DNA from 3 places in the Rhizobium sp. NLR8a genome. Region 2 is predicted to be linked to each of the others. Evidence: riboswitches for the same ligand, from Rfam matches in the RefSeq annotation. Region 2 holds a riboswitch; each other region holds the start of a gene.
The links. A riboswitch is a leader RNA that binds a small molecule or an ion and turns the genes downstream of it on or off. The one in region 2 is predicted to bind cobalamin.
Positions count from the first base shown of each region.

Region 1: another riboswitch for cobalamin. It lies ahead of cobU (bifunctional adenosylcobinamide kinase/adenosylcobinamide-phosphate guanylyltransferase); the one in region 2 lies ahead of HJC04_RS14035 (CbtB domain-containing protein).
Region 3: another riboswitch for cobalamin. It lies ahead of bluB (5,6-dimethylbenzimidazole synthase); the one in region 2 lies ahead of HJC04_RS14035 (CbtB domain-containing protein).

Region 1 covers NZ_JABDWI010000003.1:56,611-59,868, reverse strand. The annotation lists gene HJC04_RS05985 (chloride channel protein) at 1-794, opposite strand, end outside; cobalamin riboswitch at 1,021-1,418, shown strand; gene cobU (bifunctional adenosylcobinamide kinase/adenosylcobinamide-phosphate guanylyltransferase) at 1,750-2,271, shown strand; gene cobW (cobalamin biosynthesis protein CobW) at 2,278-3,258, shown strand, end outside.
Region 2 covers NZ_JABDWI010000006.1:354,738-357,995, forward strand. The annotation lists gene HJC04_RS14025 (bifunctional diguanylate cyclase/phosphodiesterase) at 1-190, opposite strand, end outside; gene HJC04_RS14030 (histidine phosphatase family protein) at 668-1,222, opposite strand; cobalamin riboswitch at 1,279-1,429, shown strand; gene HJC04_RS14035 (CbtB domain-containing protein) at 1,455-1,664, shown strand; gene HJC04_RS14040 (CbtA family protein) at 1,775-2,509, shown strand; gene HJC04_RS14045 (hypothetical protein) at 2,563-3,132, shown strand; gene HJC04_RS14050 (sulfite oxidase-like oxidoreductase) at 3,117-3,258, opposite strand, start outside.
Region 3 covers NZ_JABDWI010000017.1:76,679-79,936, forward strand. The annotation lists gene HJC04_RS27970 (HAMP domain-containing methyl-accepting chemotaxis protein) at 1-597, opposite strand, end outside; cobalamin riboswitch at 920-1,107, shown strand; gene bluB (5,6-dimethylbenzimidazole synthase) at 1,149-1,838, shown strand; gene HJC04_RS27980 (DUF2865 domain-containing protein) at 1,842-2,939, opposite strand; gene HJC04_RS27985 (YciI family protein) at 3,199-3,258, shown strand, end outside.

The sequences.
Region 1 (3,258 bases), on a different contig from region 2:
AGGAGGATGCCAACGCCGGCGCAGAAGACGCCGAGCAGCAGCGCCGGGATATAATCGGCCGGCACGACCGAGCCGAAGCTGCCGATATCGATGGTGAAATCGCCCTCGGCAAGCAACCTTGCGATGAGGGTTGAAACGAGGGCGGAGACGACGACCGGGGTCAACGACACGATGGTGTAGGTGCCGATGATCAGCTCGAAGGCGTAGAAGGCGCCCGTCAGCGGCGCGTTGAAAGCGGCGGCGATGGCGCCGGCCGCGCCGCAACCGACGAGTATGCGCAGGTCCGAGCGGCGCAGCTGCAGCTTGAGGCCGAATTTGGAGGCAATGCCGGCGGCGAGCTGGGTATAGCCGGCCTCCAGACCGACGGAGGCGCCGAAGCCGTTGGAGATCAGGTTCTGCACGGCAACGATGATGCTGTCGGTCAACGAGAGGCGGCCGCCATGCAGCGCATTCGCCTCGATCGGGTCGACCATCGGTTTCTTGCGCCGTTTGGCGAGGACCAGAAGCAGCAGGCCGAGCAGGGTACCGCCGATGACCGGGGCGGTAAGCAGCAGCATCTTGTCCTCGATGACCGACGCGCTCAACCTTTCGCTGTCGGCGATGCCGAAAACTAGCTGGTGCAACTCGTTGGAGACATAGCTCATGCCGGTCACGGCAAGACCCGAGGCGATGCCGACGATGGCGCCTGCCAGCGACAAGCCAACTTCGCTGCGGCGCGTCAGGGCGCGCAGCCGGCCCGGATCGAAGAAAACACGCAGCGTGCGCAGGCGGCGCCGATCCAATTTCATAAGCATGGCTAGACAACTAGGCGATGAGAGGCCGGGTCAAGGGCGGAGGTGCAGTCGCCTTGCAACGCAATTGCGGCGAAAAGCCGACGGTCGGGTCAAATATTTATGACTTAAGTCGCTGATAATAGACGATATTTCCGGTAGGGTCAGTGGTGTTGGCCGATCTTTTGCGCAGTCTGGAGCTGGAGCGGTTGCGAAGGTCGGTTGACTTCACCCCCCGGCTTGCCTAACCATCCCAGGGATAACGGATGGTTCCGGATCGGCATTTCGCCTTCCGGATGAAAAGGGAATGTGACGGGGCGGACCCACATCGGGCGCCTTCATCACAGCCGACCCCGCGACTGTAGAGCGGTCAGGGTCTTCCATCCGGCATCGAACCCTTTCGGCCGGCGGGCTGCAATCGTGCAGGCGGGCGGGATGGGCGGCATGCCGGAAAAGCCACTGGAAATGCATGGTGATCAACCGGGGTCGGACGCCTCTATCTCTACGAATCGTCCACCTTTTCACCGAGGCAGCCGGGAAGGCGAGGCAGATCCGCTGGCACGATCAGGGGCGACTGGACTTCCGGTTCGCCCCGATCGCCGCCGATAACCGCGAGCCAGGAGACCTGCCTTCCGTGCCGGGCGAAAAGCCCAACCCTGGGCAAGAGACCCGCTGCCAGCACGGAGGTTGTTTTGGCTGAACGATTGAATTCAGCGCCGCCTCTGGTGGTGCGCTTGGAAGGTGACTTGCAGATGCCGCCGCCGTCCGGCACGGGGCCGCTGGGAAGGAGTTTCCTTTCCTCCCTCATTCCTGTGCTTGTCACAGGAATCCAGCGGGCCCAAGTCCTTGGGCACAGGAGAATCCCTTCACGGCAGCATAGAATTATTCACGGCGCCGACGCGCCGTGGCTGGATTCCTATGACAAGCACAGGAATGAGGTGGGGCGGGGTACCGCATCCGGTCATAGGACTGTCTGGGCATGACGGCTGCCCCCTCCCACACCCTCATCCTCGGCGGCGCCCGTTCCGGCAAATCCCGTTTTGCCGAAAATCTCGTTATGGCAAGCGGCGACGAGCGCCACTACCTCGCCACCGGCCGTGCCTGGGACGAGGAGATGCAGACGCGTATTGCCCAGCACAAGGCCGATCGCGGCCCTTCCTGGACGACGCATGAGGAGCCGCTCGATCTTCTCGGCGTGCTTGCCGCGATCGACGGCGAGGGGCGCATTGTGCTTGTCGATTGCCTGACGCTCTGGGTGACCAACCTGATGATGGCGGAGCGCGAGATGGCTGTGGAATTTGCCGCGCTCGCTGATTTCCTGCCTGGCGCCAAGGCGCGGCTGGTCTTCGTTTCCAACGAGGTTGGCCTCGGCATCGTGCCTGACAATCGGATGGCGCGCGATTTTCGCGATCATGCCGGACGGCTGCACCAAATAATCGCGGCGCAGGCCGACGAAGTCTATTTCATCGCGGCCGGTCTGCCGCTGAAAATGAAGGGTTGAAGTTCCATGATCCAGCAGAAAATCCCCGCAACCGTCATCACCGGCTTCCTTGGCGCCGGCAAGACGACGATGATCCGCAACCTGCTCACCAATGCCGGCGGCAAAAAGATTGCGCTTATCATCAACGAATTCGGCGATCTCGGTGTCGATGGCGAGGTGCTGAAGGGCTGCGGCGCGGAGAATTGCAGCGAGGACGACATTATCGAGCTCACCAATGGCTGCATCTGCTGCACCGTCGCCGACGATTTCATTCCAACGATGACGAAGCTCCTGGAGCGCGAACAGCGGCCTGACCATATCGTCATCGAAACCTCCGGCCTCGCCCTGCCGCAGCCGCTGGTCTCCGCCTTCAACTGGCCTGATATCCGCACCCAGGTGACCGTCGACGGCGTCATTACGGTTGTCGACAGTGCGGCCGTTGCCGCCGGCCGTTTCGCCGATGACCATGCTGCTGTCGAGGCGGCGCGCGTCGAGGACGACTCGCTCGATCATGAGAGCCCGATCGAGGAGCTGTTCGAAGACCAGCTCACATGCGCCGATCTCATCGTCCTCAACAAGACCGACCTGATCGATGGGGATGGCCTGGGCCGCGTGAAGAACGAAGTCGCCTCCCGCATCGCCCGCAAGCCGGTCATGATCGAGGCCAGGAATGGCGAGGTGCCGGCAGGCGTGTTGCTCGGCCTCGGCATCGGCGCGGAAGACGATATCGCCAACCGCAAATCCCATCACGAGCTGGAGCACGAGGATGGGGCGCCACACGACCACGACGAGTTCGACAGCTTCGTTGTCGAACTCGGCGCTGTTTCCGATCCGAGGGGCTTTGTCGAGAAGCTGAAGGGCATCATCGCCGAGCATGATGTGCTGCGCCTCAAGGGCTTCATCGACGTCTCGGGCAAGCCCATGCGCCTGCAGCTGCAGGCCGTCGGCAGCCGCATCGACCAGTATTTCGACCGCGCCTGGGCAGCGGGCGAGGCGCGCCGCACGCGC
Region 2 (3,258 bases):
TGAAGCTCATGGTGCCGGCGATGCCGAGTCCCAGAACGAGCTTGTCGGCGCCGTATTCACGGAAAGCGGTCATGAAGGAAACCAGGCTGTCGTCGAACCGCAGCAATGTAGCTAGGAGCCAGAGGGTAATCCCCAAACCGACGATCGACATGCATTGCCTTCCGGCTCTGCTCTGGAAAAACACCGGCATTATGCCTTCTCCAACTCCACCCGCGCCGAGATATCACGAAAGTCTGAAATGTTCGTTGAAACCAGAAGGCGAATTATCGGAGGGGGCGGTTTGCAGTGAGCCGCCGGCAGACGGATAGCGTTGCGATGCGGCCAGGACCGGCACTGCGGCTGTTTCGCCGGTCCCGTTCAGGAAGAATGTTGCTACAGGTGATTGGGCCGAAAAGATGCCCAGAAGAACGAAGGCGAGCGTGCTGACGCATCGCTCGCCTTTTCCAGTGCTTCAGGCGGTGACGATCAGCAGCGGAACGCTGAGGATGAGACCGGCCAAAACCGTGAACGTGGCGACGCGCATCAACCGCAGGCGCCGTGTACGCTCTCCACTCCAATCATATGTCATTCTTCCATCTCCTTGGGACAAGGAAGTAGTCCCCGCAAAACCGGGTTCAACAGCAATGACGCGATTTGCTTGTGCAAGGCTGGATAAAATAAGGAATCTCTAATGCTGGAAGCGCAGCGACCAGCGGCTTCCGTTGCTGGTCATCCGAAGGATGGCGAGTGGCTCGACGTCGCTCAGCCAGAAGGAGGAGGGTGGCGCCTGAAGCACGTGGGCGACTGCAGCCCGGATGACGGCCGCGTGGCTGATGGCGATCACGTGACCGCTTCGGGCGGACTGGGCATCCATCCAGCCAGCGACGCGCTTTCGCAGGTCGAAAACACTCTCGCCGCCGTGAGGGGCCACCCCCGGCTCGGTCATCCAGGCCGTGAGGTTTTCCGGCTCTTCCGCCTCGATCGCCTCGATCGGCCTGCCAGCCCAGCGGCCATGGTCGCAATCTCGAAGCGACGGATCAATCTGCGCTTCGAGACGGAGCGCCTCAGCCGTCTGGAGGGCGCGCATGGCGGGGCTTGTGACAATACGATCGGCGTGGGGGAGGGCGGCCATCCTGGCTGCTTCTTCCACGGCCTTTTCTTCCAGCGGTTCGTCGAGCGGAAACTGGGCCTTGCGGTTCGCCGACGTCGCGCCGTGGCAGATCCAGGTGAGGCGCATATTCACGATTGTTCTGATCTCCGATGACGGGATGGGGACGGCCTTTGCCGGCTTCGTGAAGTTTCGTTGACAGTCTCTTCGGCGTGCAGATATAACCGTGCTGTTGCGGGTTTGGAAGCCGGTGGAAATCCGGCGCGGTCGCGCCACTGTGACCAGCGTGTCGAAACTTCTTCACGCTGGAAGTCAGACCCTGCCGCACAACACTCTTTCGACTGAACGCGTCATTCCGGAGGAATACATGTCTGACACCACTTTCGCGCCTGTCGCGGCGCCGGCGCCGATCCCTGTAGGGGAAATCCTTCCCTGGGCGATCTTCGGCGGTCTGCTGATGCTCATCGTTCTTTATTTCGTCGGCACCGAGGAGGGCGCGATGGCGCTGTTCAACGGCATGTATGTGCACGAATTCGTGCATGACGGCCGCCATCTCCTCGGATTTCCCTGCCACTAAAGCGCATCGCGATCTTTCGGATTCGCTTCTCGCGCTTTAGGTCTTTGTTTTACGCATGTCGTTATCGCAAAACCGCTGCACAGTTTTGCGCGACAAGGGGGAATACTGACATGGTTGGAAAGCTTCTGCTTCGCGGCATGCTCGCGGGCCTGATTGCTGGCATCCTCGTTTTCGCCTTCGCCCATACCTTCGGCGAGCCGCTGGTCGATGCGGCAATCGCCTTCGAGGAAGCGAGCGCCCAGGCGGCGGGCGAAGCTGCCGAACCTGAAATCGTCAGCCGGGCCACGCAGGCCGGCCTCGGCCTTTTCACAGGCGTCATGGCCTACAGCATCGCCGTCGGCGGGCTTTTTTCGCTCGCCTTCGCCTTCGTGCACGGCCGCTTCAGCAGCCTATCGGCGCGCGGCACCTCGGCCGTCATCGCCATTGCCGCCTTCGTGGCGGTCGTGCTCGTTCCCGCCATCAAATATCCGGCCAACCCGCCGGCTGTCGGCAATCCCGATACGATCGGCGCCAGGACCGAACTGTTCTTCCTTATGATCGTTGTTTCGCTCGCGTCGCTGATTGCCGCGATCGCGCTGTCGCGCCGCCTTGGCGAGCGCTTCGGTCTCTGGAACGGCGCGATTATCGCCGGCGTCGCCTATCTCGTCTTCATCGGCTTCGTGCTTTATCTGCTGCCGCCGATCAATGAGGTGCCCGAGAATTTCTCGGCGATCGTGCTCTGGCGGTTCCGCACGACCACGCTCGGAATGCACGCGATCCTTTGGGCAACGCTCGGTCTGGTTTTCGGAGCGCTGGCCGAAAGACGTCTTGCCGCCAAGAGCGGTCTGCGGCCGGCGTTCCGGTGATGCGGCATATCGGCAGGTTTGCTTTTCTCGGTCTCATCGCGAGCCTGTTGCCAATGTTTATCGGAAATGCTCTCGCTCATGGGAGCAACTCTGGCGGCTCTCATCCCGGGCTCGATATTCCGGCAATTTCCCACGGCGAGATGGCGGTCATTTCGGAGTATCGCAGCAGCATCAGCATGCTGGCGTCGCGGGCGGCCGATACGAACGAATCGTTCCGGCGTGTCCTGAACTACTCGGAAATCCAGTATTCCTATTGCCTCTGGGGCCGGATGCCGGGCAGCGTGACGGACGAGGAAAGCCCTTTCAACGAATGCGCCCATGCCTATCTCGCGGCGACGAAAGCCGTGCTGATGGCGATGCGTGAGATGCCGCGAGAGGCAACCGCGGCGGGCGAAATCATCTCGGCCATCGACGCCGACATGGCGGGCCGCGGACTTGCCTTCATCACCTGCCAGTTCAGCGGTGAGGCTTTCAACACCGCCGATATTATCAAGCCGAGCTGGAGCAAGGTGCCGCTTCATCCTGCCAGCATGGCGTCACTGACGGGGTTGGCCGCTCTGTTCGGTCTGGCCGTTCTCGCGCTTCGTCGCGTCTCGCGGCCGAAGGCTCAGTCGTCGGAATAGCGCTGCTCGCTCCACGGATCGCCATACATATGGTAGCCGTTCTTTTCCCAGAAGCCGGCCTCGTCGGCGGCGATTAACTCGATGCGGCGCAGCCATTTGGCGCTCTTCCAGAAATAGAGATGCGGC
Region 3 (3,258 bases), on a different contig from region 2:
GCTGCGCATGGCGAGGAGGAAAGCGATGACGGCGAGAGCGGTGATGGCGGACTGCGTGAGCAGCGAAACGAGGACCTTCTGGCGGACTTCGGAAGTGATTTTTTCGACAGACCAGTTCGTGACGATGTAGCCGGTTGTCTTGCCCGACTTGTCCAGCGGCAGCGGCGCGATAATCGTGACCAAACCGGCGGACATTCCGCTGTCATCGATCGTCGTTTTGTCGGGTTTTGCGCTGAGGCGGGTCGCCAGGTCGGCCGGCGTTGGCAAACCGGAAACGCCGTCGCGGGTCCAGCTGTCGACGGCAGCGAGCTCTGCGTTGAATGCGGCAAATTGCACAAGATCGAGCGAGGGATCGTCACGATACAGCGAATAAGCCTCGCGAACGGCGTTCGCCTTGCCCCATTTGACGCCGCCGGCGGCCAGAGATGCAAACTGCTCCGCATCCTTGGACCAATTTGCGTGGGCGCCATCAACCAGCGCCCGGGTTTCATACATCCATGTATAGGTGGCCAAGGCGGAAATGCCGCAGAGATTGACGGCAACGATAATCGCCGCCAGCTTGGCTGTCAGGGGCATCGTTTTCAAGAATTGGAACATCCGTGGAGCCTGGAATTGCGGCTCGGTCGACCATCTTCGCGACCGGCATATCAGCACGGCATCGACGCTGACGGTCACATCACGAGCGCTCATGCCCATGTCGGAGTTTGCGACCCAAAACGCGCAAAGGCAGTGTGGATTTGATGTGTGAATAAATCATAAAGTAGAGGAGGATGGGCGGGCACACAGAGGCTGTTTCCTCCTGCGACCAAAAGATCGCCGAGGAGGGGGTTGTCTGCCCGGTGATCCGCCCCTCGATCAGCCATATGCAGCCGTGGTTTCAGGTTCGGTCTGCGTGCACTTGCCGCCGCGTCGGTTTCCTGAAATAGATGCGCCGTCAGGTGCCCGCCGTCCAGGCGGGAGAATCGGGAATCCGGTGCAAGGCCGGAACGTGCCCAACGCTGTAAGGCCGACGTCTGCCGCTTCATCGCGCCACTGGCTTTTGCCGGGAAGGCTGCGGCAGATGGATGAAGCCAAGTCAGAAGACCGGCCTGGCGAGATAGACCCAACCCGCGCGGACGGCGGGCGGTTGCGTTGTTGGGGATTTGACGATGCGACCCTTTGATGCGGATGCCCTTTCGGCGGCGTCCGGTTTTTCGCTGGCCGAGCGCGAAGCCGTGTATCACGCGATCATGACGCGGCGTGACGTGCGCAGCCAGTTCCTGCCCGATCCGTTGCCCGACGACATCGTGGCGCGGCTCCTGACAGCCGCCCATCATGCGCCGTCGGTCGGCTTCATGCAGCCATGGAATTTCATTCTGGTGAATAGTCCAGCTGTCCGTGCGCGCGTGCGCGACGCCTTTGCCAACGCCAACGAAGAGGCGGCGTCGATGTTCGAAGGCGAGCGGCGGCAGGCCTATCGATCCCTCAAGCTCGAAGGCATCGTGGAGGCGCCGCTCGGCATATGCGTGACCTGCGATCCCACTCGCGGCGGCAGCGTGGTGCTGGGACGGACGCACAATCCGCGGATGGATTCCTATTCGACCGTTTGCGCCATCCAGAACCTCTGGCTTGCGGCCCGCGCCGAAGGGGTCGGCATCGGCTGGGTCAGCATCTTTCGTGAAGGCGACCTGAAATCAATTCTCGGCATACCCGAGCATATCGAGGTGGTCGCCTGGCTATGCGCCGGCTTTGTCGATCGGCTTTATGATGAACCGGAACTCTCGGTCAAAGGCTGGCGGCAGCGGCTGCCGCTCGAGGAACTGGTTTTCCACGACGGATGGGGACGCAACGACCCTTAGCAATTACTGCTGTTGTGGTTGCGGGCCCGGCGTCGCCGGATTGGCAAGGTCGATCGAGCCCTGGTCGCCAGCAAGGAATTGCGGGCCGACCTGACGGACCTTGTTCTGCGTGGGGTCGTAGGGACGTTCGGGAACGGATGGCTGCGGCGGGACTGCTGCTGCCGCAGTATCTTTCGCCGGCGGATTGGTGCGGACCGTCGTGATCGAGCCCTGCTGCGGCGGTTCGCTCAGGGTCTGCTTGCCGCGCATCTCCTCGTAATAGGCGGTCAGATTGCAGGCGCAGGTATTTTTCTCGCCGGGAGCGCGGTTCTTGTAGGCAAAGGCGTTCTTCATGGCGCTATAGGGCGCGCCTGTTGCGACCGAGATCATGTTCGAGGCTTCGGTGCTGGTCACGTCGCGATAGAAGAGCTCGGTCTCGATGCCGGGGCACATCTTGGCGCAGGTCTGCGCATCGCGGCCGAAATCGACCGAGGTGGTGTTCGAGCTGATCGGGAAGAAGCCGCCGTCGCAGCTGCGAACGCAAATGGTGCTGACCGGCGAAAACATTTCGGCCCTCGGCAGGCCGTAAAATGGATCGGCCTCTTCACCGCCGCCAAGCGGGATGAAGGTGTCGGTGCGCATCGCCTGTTCCTCGACGCTTGGGGCAGGATCGCTGGCGCTGCGCTCGGTCGGGGCATAGAAATTGTCGCTGCTGCAGCCATTGCGTTCGAGTGCCGCCGTCAATTCCCGGCGCGCGTCGTCATCGCCGGCCTGGCTGCGCAACTCGTCGCGCTGATCCTGGAGATAACGGATATTGTCGACCATCCGGGCTTCGGCATCAGAAAGCTCGGCGCAAAAATCGGCATTCTCGCCGCCGATCACCACCATGCTACCCGAGGTGCAGCCATAGCTGCGCAGATCGTTGCGGACCTTGCGCAGCTCGAGGTTCTGCTCGGCGATTGCGCTGGCATATTGGCGCGCTTCCTGCCCGTTATTGTTGCCGATCGATCGTGGTAGGTCGGCCAGGCGACCACGCAGGTCGTTGCAGACGGCGCTGCTCTGTGCGGCAGCCGGCGATGCCAGCGCAAGCACAAGAGCAAGAGACAGGTTTCGGCGTTTCACGGCATCGTCCGGAAGTGAGAAAGTGTCGATCGGTCAAAGGTGGCGTCCATTCGCCGTACCTTGTCTCTTAAGGTATTTCTCTTAATAAGCTTGGATCAATTCCTAGCGCATTTTCGGGATTTTATCCAGAAGATGCGGGCAACAGCGTTGCCCCGGCGACGGACACTGCAGCCGTTAACAGCAGTTCCCTTCTTCATCCGAATTGTTATTCTCCCAGCTCGCTCCTGCTGGGGATTGGTTTTCACTGGGGATAAAGCAAATGCGCTACATGCTGATGCTGCATGCGGACGAAGCTGCCGGGAAGTCCATAGCGCCCGAG